DNA from 3 places in the Bradyrhizobium sp. SOJA106 genome. Region 1 is predicted to be linked to each of the others. Evidence: predicted binding sites of a transcription regulator. Region 1 holds the regulator's gene; each other region holds the start of a gene.

Region 1 (3,271 bases):
ACCGAGGTCGGCCCTGGCGAAAACGGGGAGCAAATGCGGCGCGGCGCTGTTGGTCATGACGATCACTTGGATGTTGCGGACGGCCTGAGTGCGTTGCGCAACGCACCATTGACCGGCCCGGAAAACGAAACGTGCCGCCTTTTAAGGGCGGCACGCACGACTATCTTATGCTTGGTGAGACGGGTGTCAATGCCGCCCGAAAAGCCCCAGGAAACGCTGAATCCGTAGTCTTGCGGTGCCGATTTTGCGGGATTTTTCACCACGGAACATGTGGAAGCGAGTCGGCGGACTCTTGCGCGCGAGTCACGCCATATTGTAGCGTTTGGACTGTCAGATACGACATCTCGTGCAGCAGTTCTGATCCCAAGAGTCCTCATGTACCGGCGTAAACGTTCGGGCGCACCTTGTGTGCCCGGCGAGCCTTAAGGGATTCTGGCGGCACGGGTTTTTCAAGGCTTAGGCATTCGCTGTGAGGCCCCAGGATGGCTGGCCGGCAGCGAGGGAAAGGGTGCAATGACGGTTTTGACCTGGTCCGATGATCGCGTCGAGCAGCTGAAGAAGCTCTGGGAGGCCGGACTTTCGGCCAGCCAGATCGCGGCCGAGCTCGGCAATGTGACCCGCAATGCCGTGATCGGCAAAGTGCACAGGCTCGGCCTGTCCGGCCGCGCCAAGAGCCCCTCGTCGGCCGCGCCCCGGCCGCGCAAGGCGCGTCCCGCGCAGCACATGATGCGCGTGAGCCGCCCGATCTCGCGCGGCAACACCGCGCTGGCGCAGGCCTTCGAGGTCGAGGTGGAGGCCGAGCCGGTCACCTACGACAACGTGGTGCCGATGAGCCAGCGGCTGTCGCTCCTGGAGCTGAACGAGGCGACCTGCCACTGGCCGGTCGGCGATCCATCGAGCCCGGATTTCTTCTTCTGCGGCGGCAAGGCGCTCTCCGGCCTGCCCTATTGCGCGCAGCACTCGCGCGTCGCTTACCAGCCGGCGGCGGATCGCCGCCGCGCGCCCGCGAAGCCGGGCACGCGCTGAGCACTGCTTCAACGACATCGTCCCGGCACGCGGCCGGGACGATCCGAAGCAAAAAAGCGCGCCGCTCGGCACGCTTTTACTTTGCTCGCTTGCAGCCGTTCTTACGTCTGCTCCGCTTTCGCGAAGCGATCGTCCAGCGCGTAGCCGGCGCCGCGGACGGTGCGGATCGGGTCCTGCTCGCGGCCGAGATTGAGCAGCTTGCGCAGACGGCCGATATGCACGTCGACGGTGCGTTCGTCGATGTAGATGTCGCGGCCCCAGACGCTGTCGAGCAGCTGCTCGCGCGAGAACACGCGGCCGGGATGCTCCAGGAAGAACTCCAGCAGGCGATATTCGGTCGGACCGAGATCGATCGGCCGGCCCGAGCGCGCGACGCGACGCTTGTCGCGGTCGAGCTCGATGTCGCCATAGGCGAGCACGGTTGCGAGCCGCTCCGGGCTTGCGCGCCGCAAGAGGCCCTTCACGCGCGCCAGCAGCTCCGGCACGGAGAACGGCTTGACGATGTAATCGTCGGCGCCGGTCGCAAGACCCCGCACCCGCTCGCTCTCCTCGCCGCGCGCGGTCAGCATGATGATCGGAAGCTGCTTGGTCTCCGGGCGGGTGCGCAGCCGTCGGCACAGCTCGATGCCGGAGAGGCCCGGCAGCATCCAGTCGAGCACGATCAGGTCGGGGATGTGCTCCTTGAGACGGGTGTCGGCGTCGTCACCGCGCATCACCGTCTCGACGTCATAGCCATCGCCTTCGAGGTTGTAGCGAAGCAGCTCGGTGAGAGCTTCCTCGTCTTCAACCACCATAATGCGCGCGCCCATGGTGTCGTCGCTCCTTGACTCTTCAGCTATTCGGGATCGTCGTGGCAAAGGTCGTCATGTCACCCTTCGGCCGCTTGTCGGTGATCGCCTGGCCCTCGATCATGTAGAACACGGTCTCGGCGATGTTGGTGGCATGGTCACCGATGCGCTCGATGTTCTTGGCGCAGAACATCAGGTGAATGCAGAACGAGATGTTGCGCGGATCCTCCATCATATAGGTGAGAAGCTCGCGGAACAGAGAGGTGCAGATGGCGTCGACTTCCTCGTCGCCCTTCCACACCGCCATCGCCGCCGGCAGGTCGTGCGCGGCATAGGCGTCCAGCACCGACTTGACCTGCTGCTGCACGAGGTCGGTCATGTGCTCGAGGCCGCGGAACAGCTTCAGCGGATGAAAGTCCGTCTCCAGCGCCGCGACGCGCTTGCCCATGTTCTTGGCGAGATCGCCGATGCGCTCGAGATCGGTGGCGACGCGCATGGCGCCGACGATCTCGCGCAGGTCCACCGCCATCGGCTGGCGGCGGGCGATGGTGAGCACGGCGCGCTCCTCGATCTTCTTCTGGAGCGCGTCGATCTCGGCGTCGGTCGCGACCACGCGCTGGCCGAGCACGACGTCGCGACGGATCAGCGCGTCGACGGAATCGACGATCATGCGCTCGGCGAGGCCGCCCATCTCGGCGACCAGGCGGGTGAGCTCCTGGAGGTCGGTGTCGAAGGCCTTTGCGGTATGTTCAGAACCCATATCCCGTCTCCTCAGCCGAACCGGCCGGTGATGTAATCCTGCGTGCGCCGATCGCTCGGCGAAGTGAATATCTTGCTGGTATCGTCGAACTCGATCAACTCGCCGAGATACATGAAGGCGGTCTTGTCGGAGACGCGGGCCGCCTGCTGCATGTTGTGGGTGACGATCGCGATCGTGTAGTTCTCGGACAGCTCCTGGATCAGCTCTTCGACCTTGGCGGTCGAGATCGGGTCGAGCGCCGAGCAGGGCTCGTCGAACAGGATCACCTCGGGCCGCACCGCGACGGTGCGGGCGATGCAGAGGCGCTGCTGCTGGCCGCCGGAGAGCGAGAGGCCGGACGCATTGAGCTTGTCCTTGACCTCGTTCCACAGCGCGCCGCCGCGCAGCGCCTTCTCGACGCGGTCGTCCATCTCGGACTTCGAGATCTTCTCATAGAGACGGATGCCAAACGCGATGTTCTCGTAGATCGTCATCGGGAACGGCGTCGGCTTCTGGAACACCATGCCGACGCGGGCGCGCAGCAGGTTGAGGTCCAGCTTGGGGTCGAGGATGTTGGTCTGGTCGAGCATCAGCTGGCCGGTGGCGCGCTGGCCCGGGTAGAGGTCGTACATCCGGTTGAAGATGCGCAGTAGGGTCGACTTGCCGCAGCCCGACGGGCCGATGAACGCCGTGACGCGATTGGTGCCGAGCGTCAGGT
Region 2 (3,271 bases), 2.2 Mb from region 1:
TGAGCAGCAGCGTTGCGTCCCGGGTCCTGATCTCCTCCTCCTCGAGCGCGGCCTGGACCTGCCGCAGCTCGAACGGAGAGGGGATCGTCAGGATCTTCGGCAGCAGCGGCCAGAGCGCGCCGGCAGTGAAGATGGAGGCCGCGGCCGTGACCGCCTTGACGAGGCCCTCGATGCCGTAGACCGGGACCCAGAGCGTGTAGATCGCCAGCACGTGCGTCAGGCCGCAGGCCATGATGAAGATCGCGAACGCCCAATAGACCCAGCCGAATTTGAGGTCGCGCCGCTTGGTGACGAGAATGGCAAGGGCAAACGGGATCGAGAAATAGGCCGCCGCGATGATCGCGTCGGAGAGGACATGGAGCCAGATCAGTTCGGGTTCCCACAGCAGGCAGATGCCGTGCGGCGAGAACATCGAGGAGTCGAGGATGCGTTCGAGAAAGGCCCACACGGTTCCACCCCCAAGCTGGCATTCAAGGCCTCGCGGGCCGAGGCGGCCCGCTTCACTGGCGCCGTTGGACGGGTCCCGCCGCCCAACCTCTCACGCATGGACGCACACGCCGAACGCGAGACCATACCAAGGGGACGGCGCGGTTGCATTTTGCAAGCCCGCACGATTGCGGGGCGCCGGGCCGCGCAGGATCGGCTCCACCTGATTCGGGGGGGCCGTCGGCACAGCGAATCACGACTGCCCGCGGCCCGCAACGCTTGCTGGCGTTCTCCGGCCGCGCTAGGACAGGCCATGGCGCTGTCCGTATCAAGAAGATGTCTCCCGCGATGACGACGCCGGTTGCGCTCACCATCGCCGGCTCCGATTCGAGCGGCGGCGCCGGCATCCAGGCGGACCTGAAGACCTTTGCTGCGCTCGGCGTCTACGGCGCCTCCGCCATCACGGCGCTGACGGCGCAGAACACGCGCGGCGTCACCGGCATTCACGCGGTGCCGGCCGATTTCGTCACGGCTCAGATCGACGCGGTGTTCTCCGATCTCGAGGTCGGCGCGGTGAAGATCGGCATGGTCGCCCAGGCGGCCAGCATCGCTGCGATCGCGGCCGCGTTGACGCGGTGGAAGCCCGGCCATATCGTGCTCGATCCCGTGATGGTCGCGACTTCCGGCGACCGCCTGCTGGCGTCCGAAGCCGTGGACGCGCTGCGCACGAAACTGATGCCGCTCGCCTCGCTGATCACGCCCAACCTGCCGGAAGCCGCCGCGCTGCTCGAAGAGCCGGTCGCGGCGAGCAAGGCCGAGATCGAGCGCCAGGGCCGCCGCCTGCTGGCACTCGGCTGCCGCGCGGTGCTGATCAAGGGCGGGCACGGCGAGGGCAGCGAGAGCATCGACTATCTCGTCGATTCCAGGAAAACGGTCGCACTTGCCGCGCCGCGCGTTGTCACACGCAATACCCATGGCACTGGCTGCTCGCTGTCGTCGGCGATTGCGGCCGGGCTTGCCAAGGGCGAGGCTATCGAGCGTGCCGTGCAGAGCGCCAAGGCCTGGATCAGCGCGGCGATCGCCGCCGCCGACCGCTTCAGCGTCGGCCACGGCCACGGGCCGATCCACCATTTCCACAAGATCTATTGACGCCGCCCTCGTGCGGCGCGGCGGCTCCCGGCGTTAATCAATAGCGCCTTTGGGGTTCCGTAGCTTTGCGGGCGATCTCCACCGCTTCATGTCGCCTGATTGTCGCATGCGACTGATATTCGCGGGGAGGGCGAGGCATGGTTTGATTCGTATCTGAGGGCGCCTCAAAGGTTCAGTCGTCATCCCCCTGTCACGGGAAATTGTTACGGGCGGTCGCATGGGAAGTTACGATGTGAGTGACGAGAGCCCGGAGCGGCGCTTTCGCACGTTGTTCATCTCCGACGTTCATCTCGGAGCCCGCGGTTCGCAAGCCGATCTTCTGCTCGACTTCCTGCGCTACCACGATGCCGATACGATCTATCTCGTGGGCGACATCGTCGATGGTTGGGCGCTGAAATCGAGCTGGCACTGGCCGCAATCGCATAACGATCTCGTCCAGAAGCTGCTGCGCAAGGCGCGCAAGGGCGCCAAGATCATCTACGTGCCCGGCAATCACGACGAGTTCCTGCGCAACTATTACGGCACGCATTTCGGCGGCATCGACGTCGTCGAGAACACCGTCCACACCGGCGTGGACGGCAAGCGTTACCTCGTCATCCACGGCGACATCTTCGACCTCGTGGTGCAGAACGCGCGCTGGCTCGCCCATCTCGGCGACAAGGCCTACGACTTCGCGATCCAGATGAATCGCTTCGTCAACTTCTTCCGCCGCATGTTCGGCGTGCCCTATTGGTCGCTGTCGCAATGGGCCAAGCAGAAGGTTAAGAACGCGGTGAACTATATCGGCGCGTTCGAGCAGGCGCTCTCCGCCGAAGCACGGCGCCATGACGCCGACGGCGTGATCTGCGGCCATATCCACTACGCCGTGATCCGCGACGAGGCCGGCATCCGCTATATGAATTGCGGCGACTGGGTCGAGAGCTGCACCGCGCTGGTCGAGCACGACGACGGCCATTTCGAGATCATCACCTGGGCCGACCAGCTGCGGAAGCCGGCGCCCGTTCCGCAGGTGGCAGCCAGAGCTGCGTAACAGAGGCGGCTTGATGCGCATCCTGATCGCGACCGACGCCTGGCACCCGCAAGTCAACGGTGTGGTTCGGACGCTGACCAAGCTCGCAGAGGCCGCCAAAGGGCTTAGCGTCGAAGGTCTTGGCGCCGAAGGTCTTTGCGTCAAAGGTCTTGGCGTCGAGTTTACATTCCTGACGCCGCAATCGTTCCGCACCTTCGCAATGCCGAGCTATCGCGACGTGCGGCTCGCGATGCCGCGGCCGGCGCGGATCGCCAAGCTGATCGAGGAGGCACGCCCCGACAGCATCCATATCGCGACTGAAGGGCCGATCGGCTTGATGGTCCGCCGCTATTGTCGCCAGCGCAAACTGCCGTTCACGACCAGCTTCCACACCCGTTTTCCCGAATATGTCCGCGCCCGCGTGCCGGTGCCGGGCTCGCTGATCTGGCGGGCGCTGCGCCGCTTTCATGCGCCGAGCCGCGCCGTGATGGCGGCCACGCCGGCGCTCGCCTGCGAATTGACCGAGCGCGGTTTCGACAATGTCGTGCTGTGGCCGCGCGGCGTCGACACGCACTTGTTCCATCCCCGCGCCATCGACCTCTGCCTGCCCGCGCCGGTGTTCCTCTCGGTCGGCCGCGTCGCGGTGGAGAAGAATCTCGAAGCCTTCCTGGAGCTCGACCTTCCCGG
Region 3 (3,271 bases), 610 kb from region 1:
CTTCATCAACCTGTTCACGCTGCTGCTACAGCTCCTCGGCCAGCGCGACTAAGCGCCAGACCCGAGAGAACGGACACGAGCCCCGGCCGAAAGGCCGGGGCTTTTGTTTTGGGCCGGTAGCAGCCACATACGCGGCGTCATCGCCCGCCTTGTGCGCAATTGCGCACTGGGGCGGGCGATCCAGTCTTCCAGATGCAGTCGTGATTGACCGAGAGGCCGCGGCGCACTGGATTCCCCCGCCTTCACAGGGAATGGCGGCGGAGCAAGTGGAGCAATGACCGGGTGAAGAAGCGGCGGAGCCTCTTCCAGCAACCGGGCGAAGCCTCTAGAGTCTGCGGCCATGTCCGCACCCGATATCAGGCCCACCACTGAGGCCGACCTTCCCGCCATCACCGCCATCTACCAGCAGGCTGTCCGCGAGGGCACCGCGACGTTCGAGCTGGATCCGCCCGACCTTGCCGAGATGACGCGCCGTTACCGCGCGCTGATCGACGGCGGCTATCCCTATCTCGTCGCCGTGCTCGACGGCCGCATTGCCGGCTATGCCTATGCCGGCGCCTATCGGCCACGCCCGGCCTATCGCTTCACGGTCGAGAACTCGATCTATCTCGATCCGAGCTTCCACCGCCGCGGCATCGGCTCGCTGCTGCTGGAGCGGCTCATCACCGAATGCGAGGCGCGCGGCTTCCGCCAGATGATCGCGGTGATCGGCGATTCCGCCAATGCGGGCTCGATCGGCGTGCACACCAGGGGCGGCTTCAAGATGATCGGCACCCATCCCAATGTCGGGCTGAAATTCGGCCGCTGGCTGGACACGGTGATGATGCAACGCGACCTCGGCGAGGGCGCGAAGACGGTGCCGGGGAAGTAGGTCTCGTAGGGTGGGCAAAGCGATAGCGTGCCCACCAGGCGCGGCGATAGAGAAAGAACGTGGGCACGGCGCTTGCACCCTACGGCACCGGTCGCGCGGCTAGACCACCGCCAGCTTGCGATCGATCACCAGCAGCACGCGCTCGAGCTCGTGGCCGCGGCGCAGGATCAGGCCGGTGGCCGAGATCACGCTGTACATGCCCTGCTTGCGCGCGAGGCGCGGGTCCTTCTCGATGCGGTAGATCGGCACTTCCGAGGCGCGGCGATAGACCGAGAACACGGCGCGGTCCTTCAGGAAGTCGATGGCATAGTCGCGCCACTCGCCGTCAGCGACCATGCGGCCGTAGAGATTGAGAATACGATGCAGTTCGAGCCGGTTGAACGTCACCCGGCTCGGCTGCGCGTTCGCCGCGGCGGGCCGCGCCGCCGCGCGCTGCTCGCTCGGATCGGCATCCTCCGACGTCAGGTTCATGGGAGCGCCTCCTCATCGCACAGCACCATCGTGCCCGCGAAACCGTCCCCGGAACCGCGGATCATGACAATCGCATGATTGCGCCAACCGGTCCTCGCCGCAAGGGCCGTTGCAGGAACTCGGAAAGGACGTCGGGGCTCAACCGATCCGATCGGGTGCGAACAATCCCACACGCAAAAGTGGAACTCTGTCGCGGCAAACCGTCACGGGATCGTTAGCAGGAATCATACTGTCGCCGCTTTTCCGCCCAGCGCCCGCCGCCCTGCACTGCGAAAAGATTCGTGTGCGTTGGCCCGGTCCTTTCGGTTCCGGATTCCTCAGCCCCCAGCCCCCCGGGGTCGAACAGGATCGGGTCTGTACGCGCGACAAGGAGGGCCAACGCAAGTTGGTCCTTTTTTGTTTGTGTCGGATTGTTTCTGGCGCGACGAATTCTCTCGAAACATCCGCGCGAAGATACTCTCTCCTCACCTGAGGAGCCGCGAAGCGGCGTCTCCAAGGATGAAAGGCCGAGCTGCATCAGCGGGGCCAGCATGGTTCGAGACGGCCCTGACGCGCCCCCTCACCATGAGGGTTGAGAGCAGAGCACGACGCGAGAGCGAATCAATGCAGCGACGTGTACGCCGCGCCCAGCATCGGACCGGGCTTGTCGCGGCTGCCGTCCTGGACATAGACCACCGCGCCGTCGACGCCGTCCCGCGCGAGGTTCTCGACCGGCACGGTCCAGCTTTCCGAACTGCCGGTCCAGTCGCCGACCTTGAGCAAATTGCGCACTACGTTGTGGTAGGTGATCTGCTGTCCGCGATTTTCGCCGCGGCTGATCGAGATCGGCACCGATTTGGCGACCGAGCAGATCCAGACCTCGCCACGCGAGACCGCCGGCTCCTTGCTCGCGGCCACCGACACGTTGATCTGCTTGCCCGAGAGCGACATCGTCACCGGCACGCTCATCACGCCGCTGCTCTTGTCGGTCTTGCCGATCGCATTCTCGATGCCGGCACGATCGCTGCCGATGACATGCGCCGAGCCATTCACGACGACCTGCGGCGTGTAGACCTCGCGGTCGCCGCGCATGCGTGAATAGGCGCGCTGCCGCGCCGAGAAACGCGAATCCGCCAACGTGTCCTTCCAGCCGAGATAGTCCCAATAATCGATCGGCATGCTCAGGGCGATGATCGAGGGATCGCTGGAGAGATCGCCGATGATCTTGTCGGCGGGCGGGCAGGACGAGCAGCCCTGCGAGGTAAACAATTCGACAACGGCGCGCGGATCGGCGTGGGCGGGACGGATGATGGCGACGATGGCGCAGATGCTGAGCGCTCCCGACCAGAGTGCACCGGACCAGCGCGAAACCAGATTAGAAGCCGTCATTGTCGTCATGTCGAACGTCACACATCGTCAGTCGTTGGGGGAAGCTTATCGCCTGATGGTCACCGTAATCTTACGGGGTGCGGCATGTTCAATCGTCCAGGGCGGAATTTCCGCCGGGCGAGCCCATCCGAAGCATGCCGCAAACGCGCGAAGGCGGCCTTGTGATAGGCCGCCTTCGCTTAACCTTCTACTCACTTCGCAGTGAGCCATCGTTCACAAATCCGCGCTTACGCCGCGAGCTTGCGCAGCACGTAGTGCAGGATGCCGCCGTTCCGGTAGTAGTCGAGCTCGTCCAGCGTATCGATGCGGCAGAGCAGCGAAACGCGCTGCAACGAACCGTCACCGGAGACGATCTCCGCGGTCAGCTTCTGGCGCGGCTTGAGGTCGCCGACGAGGCCACGCAGCGTGACCTTCTCGTCGCCCTTCAGGCCGAGCGACTGCCATGAGGTGCCTTCCTCGAAGGTCAGCGGCAGAACGCCCATGCCGACCAGATTGGAGCGATGGATGCGCTCGAAGCTCTGGCAGATCACGGCGCGTACCCCAAGCAGACGCGTGCCCTTC

Evidence for each region. Region 1 encodes PhoB, which activates phosphate uptake and scavenging genes when phosphate is short. Its sites were predicted from a motif close to TGTCATNNANCTGTCAT; they were not measured.
Region 2: a site for PhoB is predicted at 1,753-1,769, ahead of AC5V87_RS27300 (UDP-2,3-diacylglucosamine diphosphatase). Genes of this name have one in related genera too.
Region 3: a site for PhoB is predicted at 1,406-1,422, ahead of AC5V87_RS01800 (DUF2794 domain-containing protein). Genes of this name have one in related genera too.

Annotation. Positions count from the first base shown of each region.
Region 1 covers NZ_CM182549.1:8,024,778-8,028,048, forward strand. The annotation lists gene AC5V87_RS37920 (aspartate aminotransferase family protein) at 1-57, opposite strand, end outside; gene AC5V87_RS37925 (GcrA family cell cycle regulator) at 514-1,026, shown strand; gene phoB (phosphate regulon transcriptional regulator PhoB) at 1,128-1,835, opposite strand; gene phoU (phosphate signaling complex protein PhoU) at 1,858-2,574, opposite strand; gene pstB (phosphate ABC transporter ATP-binding protein PstB) at 2,586-3,271, opposite strand, start outside.
Region 2 covers NZ_CM182549.1:5,789,684-5,792,954, reverse strand. The annotation lists gene AC5V87_RS27310 (PAS domain S-box protein) at 1-448, opposite strand, end outside; gene thiD (bifunctional hydroxymethylpyrimidine kinase/phosphomethylpyrimidine kinase) at 775-1,575, shown strand; gene AC5V87_RS27300 (UDP-2,3-diacylglucosamine diphosphatase) at 1,793-2,605, shown strand; gene AC5V87_RS27295 (glycosyltransferase family 4 protein) at 2,619-3,271, shown strand, end outside.
Region 3 covers NZ_CM182549.1:368,529-371,799, reverse strand. The annotation lists gene AC5V87_RS01810 (Bax inhibitor-1/YccA family protein) at 1-52, shown strand, start outside; gene AC5V87_RS01805 (GNAT family N-acetyltransferase) at 341-871, shown strand; gene AC5V87_RS01800 (DUF2794 domain-containing protein) at 971-1,342, opposite strand; gene AC5V87_RS01795 (DUF1223 domain-containing protein) at 1,943-2,719, opposite strand; gene acnA (aconitate hydratase AcnA) at 2,938-3,271, opposite strand, start outside.